4 regions of the Blautia fusiformis genome follow, and region 4 is predicted to be linked to each of the others. Evidence: riboswitches for the same ligand, from Rfam matches in the RefSeq annotation. Region 4 holds a riboswitch; each other region holds the start of a gene.

Evidence for each region. A riboswitch is a leader RNA that binds a small molecule or an ion and turns the genes downstream of it on or off. The one in region 4 is predicted to bind cobalamin.
Region 1: linked by a shared signal. The riboswitch ahead of LKD46_RS09990 (cysteine-rich small domain-containing protein) and the one ahead of LKD46_RS13460 (ABC transporter permease) in region 4 are both predicted to bind cobalamin.
Region 2: linked by a shared signal. The riboswitch ahead of nikB (nickel ABC transporter permease) and the one ahead of LKD46_RS13460 (ABC transporter permease) in region 4 are both predicted to bind cobalamin.
Region 3: linked by a shared signal. The riboswitch ahead of LKD46_RS11460 (ABC transporter substrate-binding protein) and the one ahead of LKD46_RS13460 (ABC transporter permease) in region 4 are both predicted to bind cobalamin.

The regions. Positions count from the first base shown of each region.
Region 1 is NZ_JAJEPT010000010.1:81,025-87,138, forward strand. Features, by position in the region: gene LKD46_RS09985 (C40 family peptidase) at 42-1,502, shown strand; cobalamin riboswitch at 1,734-1,903, shown strand; gene LKD46_RS09990 (cysteine-rich small domain-containing protein) at 2,171-2,458, shown strand; gene LKD46_RS09995 (phosphatase) at 2,566-3,282, opposite strand; gene LKD46_RS10000 (glycyl radical protein) at 3,636-6,114, shown strand, end outside.
Region 2 is NZ_JAJEPT010000009.1:99,670-105,783, reverse strand. Features, by position in the region: gene hisIE (bifunctional phosphoribosyl-AMP cyclohydrolase/phosphoribosyl-ATP diphosphatase HisIE) at 1-526, shown strand, start outside; gene LKD46_RS09385 (M14 family metallopeptidase) at 699-1,658, shown strand; cobalamin riboswitch at 1,943-2,131, shown strand; gene nikB (nickel ABC transporter permease) at 2,313-3,251, shown strand; gene nikC (nickel transporter permease) at 3,252-4,079, shown strand; gene LKD46_RS09370 (ABC transporter substrate-binding protein) at 4,140-5,708, shown strand; gene LKD46_RS09365 (ABC transporter ATP-binding protein) at 5,723-6,114, shown strand, end outside.
Region 3 is NZ_JAJEPT010000012.1:124,801-130,914, forward strand. Features, by position in the region: gene pcrA (DNA helicase PcrA) at 1-809, shown strand, start outside; cobalamin riboswitch at 908-1,203, shown strand; gene LKD46_RS11460 (ABC transporter substrate-binding protein) at 1,307-2,401, shown strand; gene LKD46_RS11465 (FecCD family ABC transporter permease) at 2,416-3,501, shown strand; gene LKD46_RS11470 (ABC transporter ATP-binding protein) at 3,501-4,256, shown strand; gene LKD46_RS11475 (CGGC domain-containing protein) at 4,293-4,646, shown strand; gene LKD46_RS11480 (hypothetical protein) at 4,866-5,096, shown strand; gene rlmD (23S rRNA (uracil(1939)-C(5))-methyltransferase RlmD) at 5,257-6,114, shown strand, end outside.
Region 4 is NZ_JAJEPT010000016.1:54,703-60,816, reverse strand. Features, by position in the region: gene LKD46_RS13475 (oligopeptide/dipeptide ABC transporter ATP-binding protein) at 1-299, opposite strand, end outside; gene LKD46_RS13470 (ABC transporter ATP-binding protein) at 309-1,100, opposite strand; gene nikC (nickel transporter permease) at 1,081-1,944, opposite strand; gene LKD46_RS13460 (ABC transporter permease) at 1,960-2,889, opposite strand; cobalamin riboswitch at 3,027-3,200, opposite strand; gene LKD46_RS13455 (MATE family efflux transporter) at 3,348-4,706, opposite strand; gene LKD46_RS13450 (ABC-2 transporter permease) at 4,862-5,536, opposite strand; gene LKD46_RS13445 (ABC transporter ATP-binding protein) at 5,533-6,114, opposite strand, start outside.

The sequences.
Region 1 (6,114 bases), on a different contig from region 4:
CGCTGTATTAAATTAGAATCAGATTGCGAGGGTGAACAGTCATGAAGAAAAGGATATTATGTCTGACACTGGCGCTCATCATCAGCGGAGCACAGGTAGTCAGCGTAAGCGCAACAAGAGAAGATGAGGCAGCACTTCAGCAGGAGATGGATGCGACTAACGAACAGCTGAATGCGACTTATTCCAGATTGGATGAGCTTTCCTCACAGAAGTCACAGATTGAAGGCGAGATTTCAACTCTTGATGCCAATCTTGTAAACGTGATGGTTTCGATCCAGACACTGGAGGGAGATATCTCCAATAAGGAAGCCGACATTGCATCTACACAGACCAACCTTGAGAAGGCCAAAAATGCCAAGCAGAAGCAGTATGAGGCAATGAAGAAACGTATCCAGTATCTCTATGAGAAGGGTGGAGACGATGCATGGTTCCAGATGATGCTGAATGCAGAGAACCTGTCTGACCTTCTTACAAGAGCAGAGTACACACAGAAGACTTATGAGCAGGACCGTAAGAGTCTTGAAAAATATTCCAATACGATCCAGCAGGTGGCAAACCTGGAGGCACAGTACACACAGGAGAAGGCAGAGCTGGAGGGAATGAAGCAGGAATATGAGGCAGAGTCCCAGAACCTGCAGGCACAGCTGGATGAGAAGCGTGCCACATCCGCAGATTATGATAATGAGATCGCCTACGCACAGCAGCAGGCTACAGATTATGCCAACCTTCTTGCAGAGCAGACTGCAGAGCTTCAGAGATTAGAGGCTGAGCGTATTGCAGCAGAGGAAGAGGCAAGACGTCAGGCCGAGGCTGAAGCAGCAGCGAGAGCACAGGCTGAGGCAGAAGAGGAAGCAAGACGTCAGGCAGAGCAGGAAGCACAGCAGGATGAGGCGGACGAGAGCGAAGACGTACAGCACGATGAGGACGGCGACGTGATCGAGAATGCAGATGAGGATACTGCAGAAGATGACACCGAGGATGTGGATGAAGATGCAGACAATGGTGAGAATGATGATGCGTCCGAGGATACTGAGAATACAGAGGATAATGCAGACGCAGATTACGATAACAGCACAGACGCATCTGAAGAAAGTGCAGAGGACACATCTAATGCAGAGGATACATCTTCAGACAGTGACAGTTCTTCTTACAGCAGTGGTTCCGGATCTTCTGTTGTGAATTATGCTACACAGTTTGTGGGAAATCCTTACGTATGGGGCGGAACAAGCCTTACCAATGGTGCAGACTGCTCCGGATTTGTACAGAGTGTCTATGCGAACTTCGGAGTCAGCCTTCCGAGAACCTCCTATGAGCAGCAGAATGCAGGTACAGAAGTATCCTACGCAGATGCACAGCCGGGAGATCTGATCTGCTATGGCGGACACGTGGCTATTTACATGGGTAATGGCCAGATCGTTCATGCATCGAACTCTCAGGATGGGATCAAGATCAGCAATGATGCTACATACAGAACAATTGTATCTGTAAGACGTCTTGTATAATAAGAACGTACAATAGAAAATAAAAATACAGCAGCCCGACAGCAGTTTGTCGGGCTGTTTTTGACGTCGGAAAAAATATTGAAAACCCATGGAACGGAGTGAACAGCAATAAAATATGCTCAAAAATGTATAAATATTGAAAACAGTATTGACATATAATTAACAGGATGTTATTATAATGTCAGTATAATTCCATATTGAACATAGCAAGTGCTGAGGATAGCTGACAGTTATATATTGATTATCAGAAGTCCACAGAAAAGGGAATCAGGTGTGAAACCTGAGCGATCCGGTCACTGTAACGGAGGAGCGAATCTCATAGTCCATTGTACGTATGTATGAGAAGGAGAGAGGAGCCATGATCCCGGAGCCAGGAAACCTGCTTGTTATGGCGAGGTTAAACTTCCGTGTAAAGTGTAACAACCATTTCAGGGACTCCGCACCCCTGGGACGTTGTCTACTTTTTTACGAGAGTAGGCATTTTTTTATGGAATGCGCCTGTTCATATGAATTATACATGATTAAATGGCAGGCGATACTACTCCGGATACATTCGTTCCCTCCGCGCACTCATGAACGGATTATATTTCTACCCCGGGGTGGCATCGCTACCTCTTTTTTATAGGAAAAAGTTATGTGTGGTTATGTCAGGAGAGGAGAAAAGAGCCATGGAGAAACCATACTGGGAAGGCAAAGAATACTCTTACTTCAGCCACAAAAATTGTGAGTATTTTCCGTGCCATAAAGGAGCAGATCCGGAGAACTTCAATTGTCTGTTCTGCTATTGTCCTTTATATGCACTGGGAGATAAATGTGGTGGTAATTTCCGCTTTACGGAAAGCGGGATTAAAGACTGCACCGAGTGCAAGCTTCCTCACAGAAGAGAAAATTTTGGATATGTTACAGGTAAATATAGCGAGCTTGCGGAAATTGTACGGAAGCAGCGGGAAAAATAAAAAACAGGCCAGTTCAGATACAGGAAAATGTATATTCCTGTGTTTGAACTGGCCTGTTTTGTTTGGAGTGGACAATATCTGTTATCTGTCGGAAAAGATACAGAAGATCATTCTCTGGTTTGGAGAAAAACCCTGAGTCTGGGAATCTGGTTGTTGAGGATCAGCTGTTCCGGAAACATGGCCTGATGAACAAACTCAGCAGCACAGGTAAAATCTCCGATATGCTCCGGGCCATGGCTGTCACTGGAAAGAAGCAGCGGCAGATCATATTTGCGGCAGCATCGAAGGATCTCGAAACAGTTTTCTCTTGTGTCGCCACGATAGCCATAAGGTGCAAGAGAAGCTTCGTTGATCTCAAAGATCGTGCCGGTTTCTCTGGCAGCCCTTGCAAGCGCATCATAATTAACCGGGTAATGAGTGTTATCACTATGTCCGAGGATCTTTACACAGGGGTTTTTCATTACATTGATAAAAGCTTCTGTGTTTTCGGCTCTGGTACCGCAGCGGTAATTCCAGGCATGCATGCTGGCAATGGCGTAATCAAGTTTACATAATAATTCCTGATCTAAATCTACCGTTCCGTTGCGGTCAAGGATATTCAGTTCAATTCCGTAGAGTAATTCTACACCGAAATGTTTTTTGGGAGAATAGGTAAGGCTGCGGAAATAGGAGGAAGTTCCGGCTGCCAGAGTGCCGGGACCGTGATCAGTGATCCCGAGAAGCCGGAGACCTTTCTCGGCAGCTGCGCGTGCCATGTTTGTGATGGTACATTCCGTGCCGTGACCACTGGCGATGGAGTGGGTATGCATATCAGAAAGATACATAAAAATACACCTCTTTTACTGTTTGAGAACATGTGACAGAGCGGAATACGAATGTCCGCTTTGCATAAATTTTTCTGAAAAACAAAGGAATTCCTATATAAATTCAAGTATGGCAGAGCAGAAAAACAAAGTCAATAGAGAAAAACATAAAAATACAAAAAACAAATAAAATCAACAGGGCACAACCGATAAAACCCACAAAAACAGCTAGAAACACATGTTGGATTTCGTTGACATCGCAGTAGGGGTAAGGTATAATAAAACTACATGAGCACATAGCCGGACAGGAGCGGTTCTGGAAGCGTAGAGGCAGACAGATCACCAGAAACAACCGGTTATGAGAAAGGAGAATCATGGAGAAATTTCATATAGCAGATGTTCCGAAAACAGACAGGATCACACATCTTGTAGATAATCTTTATGCAAAGATGCCGGTGATCGAATCTGCCAGAGCAAAACTGATCACAGAGTCTTACAAAGCAACAGAAGACGAGCCGATCATCACCCGCAGAGCCAAGGCATTTGCCCACATCCTGCACAACATTCCGATCATCATCCGTGATGAGGAGCTGATCGTCGGAAGCAGCACTTTGGCGCCGAGAGGATGTCAGACGTTTCCGGAGTATTCTTTCCAGTGGCTGGAAGATGAGCTGGATACAGTGGCTACCAGAACAGCCGATCCATTTTATATTGCGGAGGAAACCAAGGCGGAGCTCCGTGAGGTACATAAATACTGGAAAGGCAAGACTACCAGTGAGCTTGCAACCTCCTATATGGCACCGGAAGCGATTCTTGCCATTGACCACAATATTTTTACACCCGGAAACTATTTCTACAATGGTGTAGGACACGTAACCGTTAAATATGAAGAAGTTCTGGCGATCGGCTATGAAGGGATCATTGCCAAAGCTCAGAAGGAACTGGATGAGTGTAATGTAGGAGATGGTGATTACGCAAAGAAATCCCGTTTCCTGGAAGCAGTTATCATGAGCTGTCAGGCAGTTATCGACTATGCACATCGCTATGCCGAGCTCGCAGAGCAGATGGCATATCAGTGTCAGGATCCGACCAGAAAACAGGAACTCCTTCAGATCGCATCCAATTGTACACGCGTACCGGCGAAGGGCGCCCGTAACTTCTATGAGGCGTGCCAGTCCTTCTGGTTTGTACAGCAGCTGATCCAGATGGAAAGCAGCGGACATTCTATTTCTCCGGGACGTTTTGACCAGTATATGTATCCGTATTACAAGAGTGATATGGAAGCAGGCAATCTTACCAGAGAATTTGCCCAGGAACTGATGGACTGCATATGGGTAAAATTAAACGACCTGAATAAATGCCGTGATGCTGCATCTGCAGAAGGCTTTGCAGGCTACAGCCTTTTCCAGAACCTGATCGCAGGTGGTCAGAACAAGGATGGCGAGGATGTGACCAATGATCTCTCCTTTATGTGCATCCAGGCGTCTATGCATGTGCACCTTCCGGCACCGTCTCTTTCTGTAAGAGTATGGAACGGATCACCACATGAATTCCTGATCAAGGCTGCAGAGCTTACAAGAACAGGAATCGGACTTCCGGCTTATTACAATGATGAGGTTATCATTCCTGCACTGCAGAACCGCGGCCTTTCTCTTGCAGATGCCAGAGAATATAACATCATCGGCTGTGTAGAACCGCAGAAGGCAGGTAAGACAGAGGGCTGGCATGACGCTGCATTCTTTAACATGTGCCGTCCGCTGGAGATGGTTTTCTCTAATGGTATGGACAAAGGGGTACAGATCAGTGTCCAGACCGGCGATGTTACAGAGATGAAGAGCTTCGATGAGTTCTATGATGCATATAAGAAACAGATGGAATATTTCATTTCCCTGCTTGTAAATGCTGATAATGCCATTGATGTGGCACATGCGGAGAGATGTCCGCTTCCATTCCTTTCCTGTATGGTGGATGACTGCCTGAAACGAGGCAAATCCGTTCAGGAAGGCGGAGCTGTTTATAACTTTACAGGTCCTCAGGGATTTGGTATTGCAAACATGGCAGATTCTCTGTATGCGATCCGCAAACTTGTATATGAAGAAAAGAAGATGACCATGGAAGAGCTGAAGGAGGCTCTGGCATGGAACTACGGCAAGGGTATCGATGCACAGTCTGCAGCAGATATCACCACCATTGTTATGCAGAAGCTTCAGGAGAATGGCATCCGCGTAAATGAGCAGACCGCAACAGCTGTTATGACAGCAGCTCTCGGAACAGAGCCATCTCCGGAGAAGAAAGCAAGATTCGAAGAGATCCACAAGATGATCGAGGAGGTTCCGAAGTTTGGAAACGATATCCCGGATGTGGATTATTTTGCAAGAGATGTGGCTTATACTTACACCAAGCCGCTTCAGAAATATATGAACCCGAGAGGCGGACATTATCAGGCAGGACTTTATCCTGTATCTGCAAACGTTCCTCTTGGCGGACAGACCGGTGCAACACCGGATGGCCGTTACGCACATACTCCGGTAGCAGATGGTGTTTCCCCGTCAGCCGGCAAGGATGTGAAGGGACCGACAGCTGCGGCAACTTCTGTATCCCGCCTGGATCATTTTATCGTATCCAACGGAACGCTGTTCAATCAGAAATTCCATCCGTCAGCACTTGCAGGAAGAGAAGGACTGGAGAAATTCGTAGCACTGATCCGCGGATACTTTGATCAGAAGGGTATGCATATGCAGTTTAACGTTGTTGACAGAGAAACACTTCTGGATGCACAGAAGCATCCGGAGAAGTACAAACATCTGGTTGTACGTGTTGCAGGCTACAGCGCATTGTTCACTACACTTTCCA
Region 2 (6,114 bases), on a different contig from region 4:
CTATATGAATGAGCTTGCTTTTAACACAACATTGAAGCTGGGAAAAATGACATACTGGAGCCGCAGCCGGAATGAGCTCTGGACCAAAGGTCTGACATCCGGACATGTACAGTATGTAAAGGCTCTTACTATTGACTGTGATAATGATACGATCCTTGCCAAAGTGGAGCAGGTTGGAGCAGCCTGCCATACAGGAAACCGTACCTGTTTCTTCAAACCGCTGATGAAAAAAGAGTACGATGATACCAATCCACTTCACGTGTTCCAGAATGTGTATGATGTGATCACTGACCGAAAAGAGCATCCAAAGGAAGGTTCCTATACTAATTGTCTTTTTGATAAAGGAATCGACAAGATTTTGAAAAAAGTCGGTGAAGAATGCACAGAGATCGTCATTGCAGCCAAAAATCCGGATAAAGAAGAGATTAAATATGAAATTTCAGATTTTCTTTATCATATGATGGTACTCATGGTGGAAAAAGGCGTCAGCTGGGAAGAAATCACTAGGGAACTGGCGAAAAGATAAATTATATATCATTCAGGAAAAAAGCTTCTGTACACCGGGTCAGAAAAAACGGTTACGGAAGCTTTTTTATGTATTCCTGGAATCCTAAAAAGAATATATACAATTTCGGTTAGGCATGTTATACTTATCGTCAAAAGTGCGGAAATATAAAAAAGGAAAAGGGAAACAATCAATGATCAAAATTGATGACTGGGTGATTGAAAAAGGAGAGAAGGCACAGGGAAAAATTAAGATCTCAGGAAATGGCATGGCAATGCCGGCAACTGTGATATGCGGAGTGGAAGACGGACCGACGGTCCTGATCACGGCAGGAATACACAGTGCGGAGTATGTGGGAATCCAGGCAGCAATGGAACTTGCAAAAGAATTTCAGCCGGAAGAACTGAAGGGAAATGTGATCATCGTTCCACTGGTCAACGTCAGCGGCTTTGAGCATCGCACCATGAGTCTGGTCTATGAGGATGGCAAGAACCTGAACCGCGTTTTCCCCGGAGATCCTGAGGGAACAGCTGCAGATCGTATTGCCCATACTATAGTAACGAAACTTTTTTCCATAGCAGATTATTATATCGACCTGCATAGCGGAGATGGGTTCGAACAACTTCATCCCTATGTTTATTATGTAGGGGTTGTAGATGAAAAAACAGCAGAGAAGTCATTACATATGGCACGGCATATCGGCGTAAAATATGTAGTCCGTTCCACAACCGCCACAGGTGGCGCCTATAATTATGCTTCTTCTCTTGGAATTCCAAGTATTCTTATCGAAAGAGGCGGACACAGCTACTGGACCTGGGAGGAAGTAGAACAGGATAAAAGAGATGTCCGTCACCTTGTTTTTCATCTCCAGGGAAAGACGTGTCATGGTCTGAAGCATTACCGTCAGATGCTTCTTGAAAATGTAGTCTATGAATATGCGCCGTATACCGGATGCTGGTATCCATCCAAGAAGCCTGGAGAGTACTTCTTTAAGGGGGAAGAACTGGGTGAACTGAGAGATTACTATGGAAATTTACTTTACACGTCTATTGCAACTGAAAACGGAGTCGTACTTTATCAGACAGCCAGCCTGAATATCATTGAAGACGGACCGATGATCGCATATGCGGCGATCACAGATACTCTGACCTGATAGTAAACAATCTTTTCAGAACGCTTCTGTCTGAAAACATATTGAAACAGTAAGAAAACCGGGTTTTACCATTTGCTATTCTATTTGTAAAAACAGCGAGGTAAAATCCGTGTTTTTTTAGCAGATCAGATAAATTTAATTGTCAAATCCCCAATGGGGGATATATACAATTCAAGCATCTTTAACAAAATTTATGAGTTTTCAAAAAATATAACATTTTTCCATAGACATAAACTATAGTTTTATCGTATAATATTTAGGTAATTTAACAGCATTTGCTGATTTTCACATCAGCCGTTGTAAGTTCCGAGAGGATTAATAGGGAAACCGGTGTAAATCCGGTACGATCCCGTCACTGTAAGGGGGAATCCTCAGACAAAATACCACTGGTCGAGTGCGTGAGAAATAGACCGGGAAGGTGTCTGAGGGTAAGGATCCTAAGTCAGGAGACCTGCTTGCAATTGTTTTAAAATGATTCTTACGGAAGATAGGAAGCATATTTTTTTATGTGCCCGTATTTCATCGCGGGCTTTTTTCGTGCAAATTTCTAAAATTCCATGCATGTTCTGCATAATAAGAATCCAGTAGTTTTTTTATCTAACTCAATTAAAACGGCAATGTTAAAATCGCATCAAATGAGGAAAGGAGTAAAACGTGACAAAGAAACAAATAGGAAAAAGATTTCTCCAGATCATCATTGTATTATTTGGAATCAGCTTTTTCACATTTGGACTGACCTACCTGTCACCTGGTGATCCTGCGGAGATCATGCTGACAGAATGTGGTAATCTTCCGACACCGGAGCTTCTGGAACAAACAAGACATGAGCTTGGCCTTGATCAGCCCTTTCTCGTGCAGTATGGTTCCTGGCTGAAGGGTGTTGTTACAGGAGATATGGGACAGTCCTATTCTTTCAAAATGCCGGTAACGGATAAACTGGTATCCTGTTTCTGGCCAACGCTGAGGATGTCTTTGCTGGCACTTTTGATGATGGTCATTATTTCCATACCGCTTGGAATCCTGGCCGCTGTATATCAGAACAAATTCCCGGATTATTTTGTGAGAGGAATTACCTTTGTGGGAGTATCTGTTCCAAGCTTCTGGCTGGGCCTGATCCTTCTCAGTATCTTTGGTGTTCAGCTTCGCTGGATCAATGTAGCAGGAGGAAGTACGGATTTCAAGTCTATGATCCTTCCGGCACTGACTCTTGCACTTGCCATGTCTGCGAAATATACCCGCCAGGTAAGAAGTGCGGTGCTGGAGGAGCTTCACCAGGATTATGTGACCGGTGCAAGAATGCGTGGAATCAAAGAAAGCGTGATCCTTTGGAAACACGTTCTTCCTAATGTAATGCTTCCGCTGGTAACACTGCTGGGTCTTTCCCTTGGAAGCCTCCTTGGAGGTACCGCAGTTGTAGAGATCATTTACAACTGGCCTGGTATGGGAAATATGGCAGTAAAGGCAATTTCCTGTCGTGACTATCCTCTTGTACAGGGCTATGTACTCTGGATCGCGATCCTGTACATGTGCATCAACCTGCTTGTGGATCTGTCCTACACTTATCTCGATCCAAGACTTAAGGAGGATAGATAATTGAAAAAGGTATTACGAGTATTTAAAGAAAATAAACAGTTCACTCTTTTCTTCATTCTGGGCCTGGTGGTAATTGGCGTTGCGATCTTCGCACCGCAGCTTGCGCCATATGATCCGCTGAATGCAGTTATGACTGAATCACTGCAGGAGCCGAGTTCCGCTCATCCGTTCGGAACGGATAAACTTGGACGAGATCTTCTTTCCCGTGTTATTTTCGGAACAAGAACTTCCCTGATCATGACATTATGTCTGGTTGCGGTGATTTTTGTGATCGGTACATTTTTAGGAGTTATTGCCGGATATTTCGGTGGCGTTGTGGACGCGGTGATTATGCGTATCGCAGATATGATGATCTCTTTCCCCGGCCTTGTACTGGCCATCGCCATTGCCGGTATGCTGGGACCAAACCTGGTAAATGCCGTTATCTCCATCGCGGCTGTAAGCTGGACGAAGTATGCCCGCCTTGCAAGAAGTATGGTTTTGAAAGTCAAGAAGAGTCTTTATATAGAAGCTGCAGTGGTAAACGGAACAAAGACCTGGAAAATTCTTCTTGTACACGTTCTTCCGAACATGGTAACCCAGATGGTGGTAACTGCGGCAGCAGATATCGGAACCATGATGCTGGAGCTGGCTTCCCTTTCATTCCTGGGATTTGGTGCAACTGCGCCGACACCGGAGTGGGGACTGATGCTGAATGAAGGAAGAACTTACATGGCAAAAGCGCCATGGCTTATGATCTACCCTGGTATTGCGATCGTGATCTGTGTTGTTGTTTTCAATATGCTTGGAGACAGCATCCGTGATGTACTGGATCCGCGCCAGGATTAAAAAACGTTTCTGTAACAAACCAACACCAATAATCAGTATATTTATCTTTAGGAGGATGAAATGAGAAATAACGTAGTTAAAAAAGTGCTGGCTGCTACACTTGCATGTATGATGACTTTTTCTATGACAACAGTGGCTCAGGCAAAGGGCGATAAGAGCAGTGATAAGGAAATCACGATTGGAGTAACAAGCTTTGCAGATACACTTGAGCCGACAGAGCAGTATTTCAGCTGGGTTGTATCCCGTTATGCGATCGGTGAGTGCCTTACAAAATTCGATGAGAACGGTGATATCGTTCCATGTCTTGCAGAAGAGTGGGACAACAGTGAAGATGGAAAAACATGGACATTCAAGATCCGTGAGGGTGTAAAATTCTCCAACGGCGATGATATGACACCGGAGATGGTAAAAGCTTCCATCGAGCGTACAGCTGAGAAGAGCGACCGTGTTCCGGAGTTCTTTGACCTTGATAGTATTGAAGTTGACGGACAGAACCTGATCTTCCACCTGAACAGAGCAAACGCAAACATGGCCGGATGCCTTGCAGACCCGCTGTTTCTGATCGTTGATACAAATGTTGATGATTCCACATTTGCAATGGAAGGACCGATCTGTACAGGACCTTATGCAGTAGAGTCTTTCAGCCCGACAGACTCCTGCGTTGTAGTAAAGAATGAGAACTACTGGGATGGCGAAGTTCCGCTTGACAGAGTTACTCTGAAATGTGTCGATGACCAGACAACACGTTCCATGGCTCTTCAGACAGGCGAGATCGATATCGCTTACAACCTGAAAACAGAGAACCTGGTTGAGTTTGAGGGAAATGACAATTACGACATCCAGGAGCTTCAGTCTCTTCGTTCTACTTATGCATTCATGAACCAGAATGAGGATCATGCACTCAGCGACAAGGCACTTCGTCAGGCACTTCTCCGTGGACTTGACAAAGAGACATACTGCAACACTCTTCTTGAGGGTGGTGCAACAGCTGGTAAAGCACCGGTTCCGCCAACACTTGACTTTGGATTTGATGATCTTAACGATGAAAACTCTTACGATCCGGACAGCGCTAAAAAGATCCTCGAGGATGCTGGATACAAAGATGTTGATGGCGACGGATATGTAGAGACTCCGGACGGAGATCCGCTTGTTCTTGATTTTGTTATCTACACAAGCCGTGCAGAGCTTGGTGTATACGCACAGGCAGCACAGGCCAGCCTGAAAGAGATCGGTATCAACGTAAACCTGAATACAGTAAGTTATGAGACACTTCTTGACATGAGAGATTCCGGACAGTATGACCTTCTTATCTGGAACGTACTGGTTGCCAACACCGGTGACCCGGAGAACTACTTAAGAGAGAACTGGTACAGCTCTTCTGCAAACAACACTGCAGGATATAACAATCCGGATGTAGATAAGCTTCTTGATGAGCTTGCTCAGACATTTGATGAGGATAAGAGAAAAGATCTCATCGTTGACATCCAGCAGGATATCATGGACGATGCAGCAACTGTATTCTTCGGATATGAGACAACTTATCTCTTCTCCAATAAGAAGGTAACTGGCGTTAAGATGTATCCGATGGACTACTACTGGCTGACAAAGGATATCACTCTTGCCGAGTAAAGGAGCGTTTATTTATGCTTGAAATCAAGGATCTTTCCGTTCAGTACGGAAAGCAGGCACCTATCATTGAGCATTTCAATCTTTCCATGAAGAAAGGTGAGATCATCAGTGTAGTAGGAGAGAGTGGAAGTGGAAAAACAACTGTTATCCGTGCTGTTCTCGGCGCACTTGCCGGGGGCGGCCGGGTAAGTGCCGGTGATATCCAGTTCAACGGAAAATCTCTGCTTTCCAATACAAAGGATGAATGGAGAAAATTAAGAGGTACCCGTATTTCCATGATCTTCCAGGACTGCGGTGGAACCTTAAACCCGATTCGTAAGATTGGCAGTCAGTATGTGGAGTATATTTGTACACATACTGACGTATCCAAAGCAGAAGCATGGAAAAAAGGCTGCTCCATGCTTCA
Region 3 (6,114 bases), on a different contig from region 4:
TCCGTGAAACCCTGGAAGAGGTCATTGAGCTTACCGGTTATGTGAAGGAACTGGAGGCAGAGAAAACGGAGGAGGCCCAGGCGAGGATCGAAAATATCGATGAGCTGATCTCCAAGACAGAATCCTTCCAGGAAGCCATGGAGGAGGCCGGACAGCCGGCAACACTTTCTGCATTTCTGGAGGAGATCGCACTGGTGGCAGATATCGATTCTGTTGATCCGGATCAGGATTATGTGCTGCTGATGACTCTTCACAGTGCCAAGGGACTGGAATTCCCAAATGTATTTATCGTGGGAATGGAGGACGGTGTTTTTCCGGGGTATGCTTCCATCTGGTCCGGTGATCCGTCGGATATCGAGGAGGAGCGAAGGCTCTGTTATGTGGGGATCACCCGTGCCATGAAGGAACTGACTTTAACCTGTGCAAAACAGCGGATGATCCGTGGGGAGACTCAGTATAACCGTGTGTCACGTTTTGTAAGGGAGGTTCCACGGGAACTGGTAGATCTTGGACATACCATTCAGGAGAAAAAGCCCAGGGTAGATGATATCGTATCTCCGAAAAGCGCCTATGCCCAGATGAAAATGAATTTCCAGGCAAAGAGCACCCTGCAGAAAAAAGATTTCACAGTGAAGAAGGCGGACAGCCTGGACTATGGTGAGGGAGACACGGTCCGTCATGTGAAATTCGGAGTCGGTATCGTAAAAAATATCGCAGACGGCGGCAGAGACTACGAAGTGACGGTAGACTTTGACAAAGTCGGCGTGAAAAAAATGTTCGCCGGTTTTGCCAAGCTGAAAAAGATCTGAGAGGGATCTCTCCGGGCAGACTATTTCTGCAAAAAACTGTAAAAATCCGGCCTCAAGGTTGTAATTGGAAAACCGGTATGTTAGAATCAGTATCAGCGTAATTGAATTGCTGTGAAGTGGACAGTATCACCGGCACATATGCTGCCGGATACTGTGAGAGGGAATCGGGTAAAAAGCCTGAGCGGTTGCGGCCACTGTATACAGAAGAAGGGATTTCACATGCCATTGCAGAAACTCATGTGAGAAGGCGAAATCCCGATGTCAGAGAGATTCTGGAGAAAATTCTGATACATCATTCATGATCGGCTAAAAGATGAATGGTGTATCAGTTTTTATTTTGCAGAGTTTTTTCTGAGTCTGTAAGTCAGGAAACCTGCTTGACAGTATGTAAGTGGGAGCTTCCGTACAAAGTGTTCCGTGCAGATTTTATGAAGCCCCATCTTTTCGGTTACCCATAGGCAACAGGAGATAAAACAGGCGAAAAGAGAGGAAATGAAATGAAAAACAAGTATGTATCCACAAGAATCATGGCAATGGTAATGGCAGCGGCAATGACCGTATCAGCAGCTCCGGCTGTTTATGCCGCAGAGAGAGCAGACTCCGAGACCATCAAGGAAGACAACCAGCCGGCAGCAGAAGACAGTACAGAGTCTGCAGACACCGAAGATTCTTCCGCAGAGGCAACCAAGACAGAATATCCTCTGACCATCACAACCTATGATTACGATGGAAACGAAATCGAAACCACTTATGAAAAAGCACCGGAAAAAGTCCTTGCTGTATATCAGGGAAGCATTGAGACTATGCTCGCACTTGGTCTGGAAGACCACCTGGTAGCTACCGCAGGTCTTGATAATGAAGTTCCGGAAGATCTCAAAGAAGCATTCTCAAAAACAAATTATCTTGACGAATTTACCCCATCCCTTGAAACTGTAACAATGCTGGAGCCGGACATGATCTTATCCTGGAGCTCTCTTTTCTCTGATAAGAATCTGGGAAATGTAACAGACTGGATCGACAAAGGCTGCAACACCTACTACAACACCAATACTCGTCCGGACGGCGACAGAACACTGGAAAATGAATTCACAGATATCTTAAATATCGGAAAGATCTTCGATGTACAGGACAAAGCACAGGCTATCGTTGATGATGCAAAAGCAGTGATCGACAAAACTCTTACTGCAACTGCAGATGTAAAAGACAAACCAAGCGTAATGGTATTGGAGCCTCTTGGAGATGACATCACAAACTATGGCGTAAAGAGCCTTGGCGGAGATATGGTAACACAGTTAGGCGCAACTCTTGCAAACCCGGATGCTTCCACCGTTGGAAAAGAGGATATCATCGCAGCCAACCCTGACGTGATCTTTGTGGTTTACATGCCATATGCAGGAGATGATCCGGAAACTGTTAAGAACAGCCAGCTTGCAGTGATCCAGGATGATGAGTCCCTGAAGAGCCTTGACGCAGTAAAGAACGGACGTGTTTACCCGATCATGCTCAGTGAGATGTATGCAAGTGCAACACGTACCCAGGACGGAATCGAAACTTTTGCAAAGGGATTATATCCGGACGTAAATCTTGACTGATCGGAGAAAATGCAGTGAAAGAAACAGCTTCACAGAGAAAAAAAGATAAGGTGCTCAGAACATCCATGTATGTGGCAGTTCTCATCGGACTTGCAGGATTCCTTATTTTTTCCATACTTGCAGCCATCACTTTTGGAAATGCGGATCTGTCACTGAAGGATGTATACAGCGTTATCGCTTATAAATTGTTTCATATAAAAAGTCTGTCCGCCTATGCGGAAGGCGCAGTTCATGATGTTGTGTGGCTGATCCGGCTGCCTAGAGTCCTTCTGGCTCTGGCAGTTGGAATGGCTCTTTCCGTGTGCGGCGTGGTGATGCAGGCTATCGTGCAGAACCCGCTGGCAGACCCGTATGTGCTGGGTATCTCATCTGGTGCATCTCTGGGTGCCACACTGGCCATCATGCTTGGAATCGGAAGCTTTCTTGGCGGAAACTCTGTGGGAATCACAGCTTTCATTGGCGCGATGATCACTTCTTTTGCGGTGATCGCCATTGCAAACATGGGTGGAAAGGCAACTTCCGCAAAACTGATCCTTGCGGGAATGGCGGTCAGCGCAGTCTGTTCTGCTTTTTCCAATTTTGTCATTTATATTACCAATGACAAAAATGCGGCAACAGAAGTTATGAAGTGGAGCATGGGAAGTCTTGCCGGAGCAAGCTGGACCAGAGTGGGTGTAATGCTTCCGGTCACGCTGGTGTGCGTGGCTGTTTTCTGGACGCAGTACCGGAACCTGAATCTGATGCTTCTGGGAGATGACGTATCCATTACCCTTGGAACAGATCTGCACAGACTGCGGACTTTTTATCTGATCGTTGCTTCTGTTATGATCGGATTTGCCGTGTACTGTGCCGGTGTAATCGGATTTGTGGGACTGGTGATCCCTCATGTGGTCCGGATCCTTTTTGGAACAGATCACAGAAAACTGCTCCCCTTAAGTGCGCTTCTTGGTGCATCGTTTCTGATCTGGTGCGATGTGGCATGTCGTGTGATCCTTAAAAATTCCGAGATGCCCATCGGTGTGCTGGTATCCATTATCGGTGCTCCCTGCTTTATTTATCTGCTTGTGCGGAAATCCTATGGATTCGGAGGTGCCCGGTAATGAAGATCACCACAGAAAATATTCAGGTTGGCTTTCACGCCAGACAGATCCTGAAGGGAATCTCCATGGAATCCCAGGATAAGGAACTGGTAGGAATCATCGGACCAAACGGAAGCGGAAAATCCACTTTGCTGAAATGCATTTACCGTATTCTGAAACCAGACGCAGGAGCCGTGTATCTGGACGGCGAGGAGCTTCATTCCATGAGTGTTCGAAGCTCTGCGAAAAAAATGGCCGTGGTGGCACAGCACAATTATTATAATTTTGATTTTACGGTTCGCGAGGTGGTTCTTATGGGGCGTGCGCCTCATAAAAAGACTCTGGAACGGGACAATGCAAAAGATTACCAGATCGTGGATGAAGCGCTGAAAACCGTACAGATGGAGGCGTTTGCAGACCGTACCTTTTCCACTCTTTCCGGAGGAGAGCAGCAGAGGGTGATCCTGGCAAGAGCACTTGCCCAGCAGACCTCTGCACTGATTCTGGATGAGCCTACCAATCATCTGGACATTACCCACCAGATCATGCTGATGGAGCTGGTGAAAAAACTTAATGTAACCGTGATCTCCGCTATTCACGATCTGAATATTGCAGCAGCATACTGTGATAAGATCTATGTACTGAAGGACGGAGTTCTGGAAGGTTACGGAACGCCGGAAGAAGTCCTGACCCCGGAGCTGATCCGCAGGATCTATAAAGTAGAAGCGGAGATCGTTTACGACAGCCGCGGAAAGATGCATATTTTGTTTTTATGATTCTGGCTGTGAGGCGGGATGCATAGAGGGAAAAAGATGAAAAAGATCGGGATTTTGACATGCCTTAATTCCAATGATGTGTGTACCAGGGCAGGATGTCTGTCTGCATTTCGGGAAAGAAGAGATTTTTTTTCCGGCTATCCGGAAGATACGATTCTGGCAGCTGTGATGACATGCAACGGATGCAAAGAAACCAATGCAAAAGAACCTGCTGAAGATGAGGGGATTTTGGAAAAGGCAGATCGGCTGGTCATTGAAAAGATCAGCGTCATCCATGTCGGGGTATGCCGTCTGAATGAGGAAAAAAAGGAATGTCCGCGGATAACACAGATCTGCGGTCTGATAGAAGAACGCGGGATCAAAGTGATCCGAGGAACCCATAAAGAATAAGAGAAAACCGCCGTATCTTTCCGGAAATGCCGGAAATACGGCGATTTTTTTACAGAATGTTTCTGCGAAAATTTGTGTAAGTTCTGGTAAAACCAGACATATGGTGGTATAATAAGAACATTAAAAAAAGGCTCGGGTGCAGCGACCTCAAAAAACGCTGCGCTGCAGATTTACTGACAGAAAGTACAGCCGAACAGAAAGAAAGGATGGTGCAGTGTTATGAATTTAAATACAACAAAACTTGAAGAACTGCTCGCAACACTGAAGAAAAAAGAAGAAGAGAAAGATAAGAACACAGTCCTTTGGGTACTGGCGATCATCGGTGCTGTTGCAGCTGTTGCCGGTATTGCGTTTGCAGTATACCGTTTCTTCGCTCCGGATTATCTGGAAGATTTTGAAGAAGATTTTGATGATGACTTCGATGATTATTTCGAGGATGAGGAAGAGTAAGAACTTTCACTGCAGAGGCTGTTTTGAGCAGATCAGAATGGCTGTCTGTTATGTATGAATATGAGAAGCGGATAATTGAAGCCCCGGCGCGATACCGGGGCTTGATTTTTGAAGACGGACCGTGAAACGCTGCACTAGTTATAAAACAGAAAGAGGATTTATGAAAAAAGGTGAAATTTACGAAGGTATTATAGAAAAAGTGGAATTTCCAAACAAAGGTTTTGTTTGGGTTGATGACCAGAAAGTAATTGTAAAAAACGGAATCCCGGGACAGAAAGTCCGGTTTATGATCAATAAGAAACGTTCCGGCCGGGCGGAAGGACGTCTTCTGGAGGTCCTGGAGAAATCTCCCCTGGAAACAAGAGAACCTGCCTGTCAGGAGTTTCCGGCATGTGGCGGCTGCATGTACCAGACCATGAGCTATGAGGCACAGAAGGAGATGAAGGAGCGTCAGGTGAGGGAACTTCTGGATGGGGCAGTAAGAGAGAGCCTGGCTAAGATCGGGAAGAATGGTGATGGGACAGAAGAAGCTGAGGCTGCAGATCGTTTATATCACTGGGATGGGATTTATGGCAGTCCTATTGAGTTCGGGTACCGCAATAAGATGGAGTTTTCCTTTGGGGATGAGTATAAGGATGGGCCGCTGTCCCTTGGACTTCACAAGAAGGGAAGCACTTACGATATCCTGAATACGGATGATTGTAAGCTGGTCCATCCGGATATGACGAAGATTCTGGTCTGTGTGCGGGAGTTTTTCCTGGAGCGTAATGCCAGCTTCTATAAAAAGCTGCAACATGTGGGGTATCTTCGACATCTTCTTCTTCGAAGAGGCGTCACAAGTGGTGAGATCCTGGTCCATGTGGTAACCACCACCCAGGAAGAATATGATCTGGAGCCTCTGAAAGATCAGCTTCTTGCACTTCCGCTGGAAGGGAAGATCGTGGGGATCATGCACATTTTAAATGATTCTTTATCCGACGTGGTACAGAGCGACGAGACGAAGATCCTTTATGGAAAG
Region 4 (6,114 bases):
CCAGGATCAAATACCCCGCTGCTGCTTTGAAAGACCATCTGAAGATTCTTGCGATATGGACGAAACTGCTTTTCAGACAAATCCTGCATTTCCTGTCCCTGAAACCAGAATTTTCCATCTGTAGGTTTCTCCAGGCCGGCGATCAGCTTTCCGAATGTAGTTTTACCACTTCCACTTTCACCGATCAGGGCCATGGATGATCCTGCATGGATTTCCAGACTTACATCATCCACTGCCTTCACAATTTTTTTCTTGCCATAATATTTTTTTAAATGTTCTGTCTTTAGTAACGTACTCATACTTTTCCCCTATAAAACTGCATCCAACAGTTTTTTTGTATATGAATGCTGCGGATGATAAAAGATCTCTTCAACCGTTCCGTTTTCCACTATTTCGCCGTCTTTCATGATCGAAACATCATCTGCGATCTCTGCCACCACACCCAGATCATGCGTAATAAATAACACGCCCAGATTTTCTTTCCTGGATAGCTGATAGATTTCTTCCAGGATCTGCTTCTGTACGGTTACATCCAAGGCTGTCGTCGGCTCATCTGCGATCAGATAATCCGGTTTCATGGACATGGCAATGGCGATCATAACACGTTGGCACATACCACCAGACAATTCGTAAGGTTTTTTCTTCATCAGTTCTTCCGGATCACGCAGATTCATCATCCGCAGACTTTCCAACGCTGCTTCCCTTGCCTGTTTTTTGCTCATTCTGCGATGTTTTCTCAGTCCTTCCAGAAGCAGTTGTTCAACTGTAAAAAGCGGATCAAGAGCAGCAGTCGGATCCTGAAAGATCATTCCGATCCTGTCTCCGTATAACTGTCGTTTTTCTTTTCCTGATAACTTCAGAAGACTCTTTTCGTTCAGTGTCACATCTCCGGATATCACCTTTCCATTTCCTGCAAGCAGATTCATGATCGTCAGAGAGGTAACTGACTTGCCGCTTCCACTTTCTCCCACCAGAGCATGGATCCTTCCGCGTTTTACTTCCAGGCTGACATCTTTTACTGCATGAACCATTCCGTGAGATGTCTGAAACTCCACATGTAGTCTTTTTACCCTTAGGACATCATTTTTGGGCTGTTCCATTCTGTATTCCCTCCCCCAGATAATTAAATGCCAGAACAATGATCATGATCAGTATGCCCGGATAAAACATCAGTCTTGGATAAGTCTGGATATAACTTCTACTGTCACTGAGCATGATCCCCCATTCCGGTGTCGGTGCCTGCACACCAAGGCCGATAAAGGAAAAACCGGCAATTGACAGAATGATCGAACCGATTTCCATTGTTGCCAGTGCGATCACAGATGGCAGGATATTTCTCAATACATGCCTAAATATGATCCTTGCGTGGCCGCAGCCGCCGGCTTTTAGTGCGGTCATATAATTTTTATTTTTTTCCTGAAGTGTCAATGCTCGGGCAAGCCTTGCATATTCTGCCCAGGATACGACCGATAAGGACAGAATCAGATGAGCGCCGCTGGCTCCTACGGTTCCTGCAATGGCAAGTGCCACAATAAAGACCGGCATAGCCATAAATACATCAATGATCCTCATAATTATGGAATCGATTTTTCCACCTACATATCCGGCAAACAGTCCGATCGGCACCCCGACACATACAGTGATCAGAAGCACCGTAAAGCTATAGCTCAGTGAATACCGGCTGCCCCAGAGAAGTCTTGATAAAATACATCGTCCCAGCTGATCAGTACCTAAAGGATATGCCGCCGACGGATTCTTTAATTTTATCGAAACATCCACAAGCAGTGGATCATGCGGCGCTAATACAGGTGCAAAAATAGCTGCCAATGCAAAAATTATGACCACCATCAATCCTATTTTTGTTTTCGGTGACCGGAATACCTGTTTCCAGTACAGATTCTGGATCATGCTTTTTTCTGTTTTCTGCTTTCTTCTGCTTCCCATTCTATGATCTCTCCTTTACTTTAACTGGATTCGCCGGTCAATCGCAGAATAGGCGATATCCACAAGAAAATTTAATACTACAATGCCAACAGCCAGAATAAAGATAAAACATTGCAGCACCGGAGTATCTTTTGAGATCACGGATTTCAATGCCAGATTTCCGATTCCCTGAATTGAAAAAATACTTTCTATCACAGCTGAGCCACAGAAAAAACCGATCACAATTGATACCAGACGTGTCAGCACAGGAATCAGGATATTTTTCAGACCATGACGCAAAATTACATTTACAGATGACAATCCCTTAGCTCTGCTGGCACGTATGTAATCCTGCTTCAGCACCTGTATCATATTGGTACGAATCAATCTCGTCATAATTCCAAAGAAACTGATATCCATGGCAAATGCCGCAAGAATCGGGATGCCTCCGGCATCTCCTCCGATCACGGAAATCACTTTTAGCTTTACTCCAAATATATAGAGCAGCATCAGACCGATCCAGAAAGATGGCATAGATACACTGAGGGACGACAAAATGCGAATGACTTTATCCAGAACTCTGTTTTCATAAATTGCCGACAAAATTCCAAGAGGGACTGATACGATCATCAACAATAAAAACGAAGTAACTGCCAGTTTAAATGTCTGTGGAAAATATCTTTTTAATTCCTCAAAAGCCGGTTTTCTGGTAGAATATGATTTTCCAAAATCGCCATGAAGTGCCTGATCCAGCCATTTCCCGTATTGTACCAGCACCGGCTGATCCAGTCCTTCCTCATGCCGTACTTCTTCTACCTGCTCCGGTGACGGATGCTCATATTTTTTCTCCGCCAGCACTCTGGCAGCATCACCTGCCGATATAAAACTCAGCATAAAAATAATAAATGTAACCGCCAGCACTACCGGAATCATAAATATAAAACGCTTTGCAATTACTTTTCCCATCTTCATCTCTCCTCATTTTTTATCTGTTTATTGTTTTTAAAATAAAAAAAGCTGATATGATCCAGCATCATATCAGCACAAAAAACAAACCTCCACCTCAGGCAGAGCTTATTCCTTCTGTATCCCATCCGAATCAGAATTCTTCTGTCAAAAAGGCAAGTCTCCTGACTCCAGTTCTTCCTACTTACCATCTTCCCGGATCTCTCCAGTGATATTTTGGTTTTCGTCCCTGTCACAGTAGCGGTGGCTGTTCTGGCATTTCACCAGATTCCTTATTAAGTACTTTGTACACCCTTCTGACTATTCAATTTTCATAGTTGCAATGAATAAATATTATAATATCATACTTTTCTTTTTATATAAATAGTTTTTTGTCAAATATAAAATATCTGAACGTTTCATAGTGAAACCCGGATATTTTCTGCCTGTATTATTATAGATCCCTTAAGTAAATAACATTATGTATGAACGGTGACTTCTTTATATTTCCGTATAATGATCATATAACTTACGAATAATAAAACAGCTGCACTGCTCCATGCACAGATCTCTGCATAGTATATTCCATCTTCACCGATCAGTTTTGGCAGCAGCAGCGCAACACTGACACGCATTATAAATTCTGCAATGCCGCTGGCAAGCGGAATCAAAGTATTACCCAGGCCCTGGATAGCGGAACGATACACATACAGCAGATACAGCACCCACAAAAAGACAGCCATGATAAACAAATACTTATATGCTATATCCAATACCTGTCGGGTCTGATCCGGTTCACCGGATACAAACAGGGACAGTACATTACGTCCAAACAGTACCATCATGCCGGAAATGAAAGCCGAAGTGAGCACTGCCATATAAGTGCCGCTGCGCACGCCTTTTCGAATCCTCTGGTATTTTTTTGCACCAAGATTCTGGCCCACATAGGTTGTAATAGCATATCCATATGAAACGGCAGCCATCTCCAAAACCCCATACAGCTTGTTCGATGCCGTAAATCCCGCCACAAACAGAAAACCAAATCCATTGATCACATACTGTACCACAAGTCCTCCCACGGAGATGATCACATTCTGTATCGCAAGAGGAACCGCCAGTTCCAAAAGCCGCAGGCTCATAGAGGGCTGCCTGTAAAAGTCCTTCTTTTCCAGGCGGATATCCGGGATTTTACGTAATACGATCAAACAGTACAAGGCAGAAAATCCCTGCGCGATAACGGTCGCCACTGCTGCTCCGGCTATACCCCAGCCAAAAACCGCCACAAATAACAAATCCAGTCCCACATTGATCACTGCTGCCACTGTCATTGCGATCAACGGAGATCTGCTGTTTCCAAGTGCCCGAAGGATCGCTGCAAATATATTATAAGCAGCTATGATCGGGATTCCTGCAAAGATCAGCCGCAAATATAGCATTGTCAGATCAATGACATTATCCGGTGTCTGTAAAAATAAAAGAACATGATAAACTGTACCTTCACTTACTGCGAGTACGACCACAGACAGTAATGCTGTCATGATATAGCTTTTCGCTACTGCACATTTCAGATTTTCCTTTTCCCTTGCTCCATAATACTGAGATACAAGAATAGAAAAACCCTGTGTGATACCTGTCATAATCCCCAACACCAGCCATACCAGCCAATCTCCGGCACCTACTGCCGCCAGTGCTTTAACTCCTACCACTTGTCCGACGATCATGGTGTCTGCCATTGTATAAAACTGCTGAAAAATATTTCCAAGCATCATTGGTATGGCAAAAGTTATGATCAGTTTTCCGGGAGATCCGGCAGTCATATCTTTTTCATTAGTTCCCATAAGAATCTCCTTTTCTTTTCATCCTTGACCGCTATTTTACAAGGGACTCTTACGAAACACAAGCCTATTTTTTCACAAAGTTTTTCTCATATTTTTGGTAGCTATTACATCTTTATAATCATTATTTTTAATGGATCATCTTTGCCACGCCTATCTTAAAACTCTTTCTTCTTCATGGCGCTCATACTATACTTATACGAAGCAAACCATATAAGCAGACTTAGCACAATGAGGGCAATCCCGATTTCAAGATCCCCTATTCCCCCTATCATATGCAGAATACTTTCTTTTAATCCCAAGTTAGTCTTCACAAAAGATCTAATTGTATAACAAATCGCAAAAATAATTAAAATTGCGATTGGCAGCACAATTCGCCCTTTCTCTCCTTCGAACCTTATCCTGATCGCGATCATAATTCCCGCAATTGCCTGAAACACAAAAAATGTGATCAACTCCATTGCCAGCATTTCCAGATCAAACACCTCTTCAGGATTTATGAGTACCATAATTCCTGCACAGATCATTCCAATGCACCATCCACATGCTGTCATGATAAAGGAAAAAATATATTTTTCTCTGACATATATTTTTTTATTTACGGGTAAAGAAAATAAATATGTGTAACCATGGCCATTTTCATCATAACTGATCGTATTACCTGAATATATCGCCAGAACAGATGGGATATACATTGCAATGAAAGCAGCTGCCTTTTTTCCTGTAAGTATAAAAAACAATGCTACAAACACTAACACCAAAAAAAGATTACCACCCTGTCGAAAAAACAATCGAAAATCCTTTTCCAAAAGCCCTCTGATTCCTTTCATCATCTTTCGCCTCCTGTCAACATCAGGATCACCTGATCGAGTGATCCGCTCTCTACTACGATTTCCGGATAATTTTCTATATAATACTGCTTCTCGTTCGTCAGACAGGCAACTCCAAAAAACTCTTTTTTCTCTTTCAAAAGATACCTTTTGTCCACTGCCTGATATTGTTCCTCACTGACCTTCAACACTGCATATTTTTCAAGAATCGTATCCATCGCTTCATGAAGTACAATCTTTCCTTTATGTATCACATAAATGTCATCACACAGATGTTCTAAGTCCGAAGAAATATGTGAGCTGATCAGGATACTTCTCTCCGGCTCTTCTTCCATATACTCTCTTAAAATATCCAGCATCCTTTCCCTCGCTCCGACATCAAGCCCTGCTGTCGGCTCATCCAGCATCAGGAATTCTGCCTGATGTGTCAATGCAACGATCAGATTCAGCTTTGCTTTCATTCCTGTTGAGTACTCTTTTATAAATTTATCCAACGGAATCTGATATTCTTCACACATCTGATGAAATTTTTCTGCTTCAAACTTTGGATATAATTTGGCAAGGACTGCCTCAACATCTTT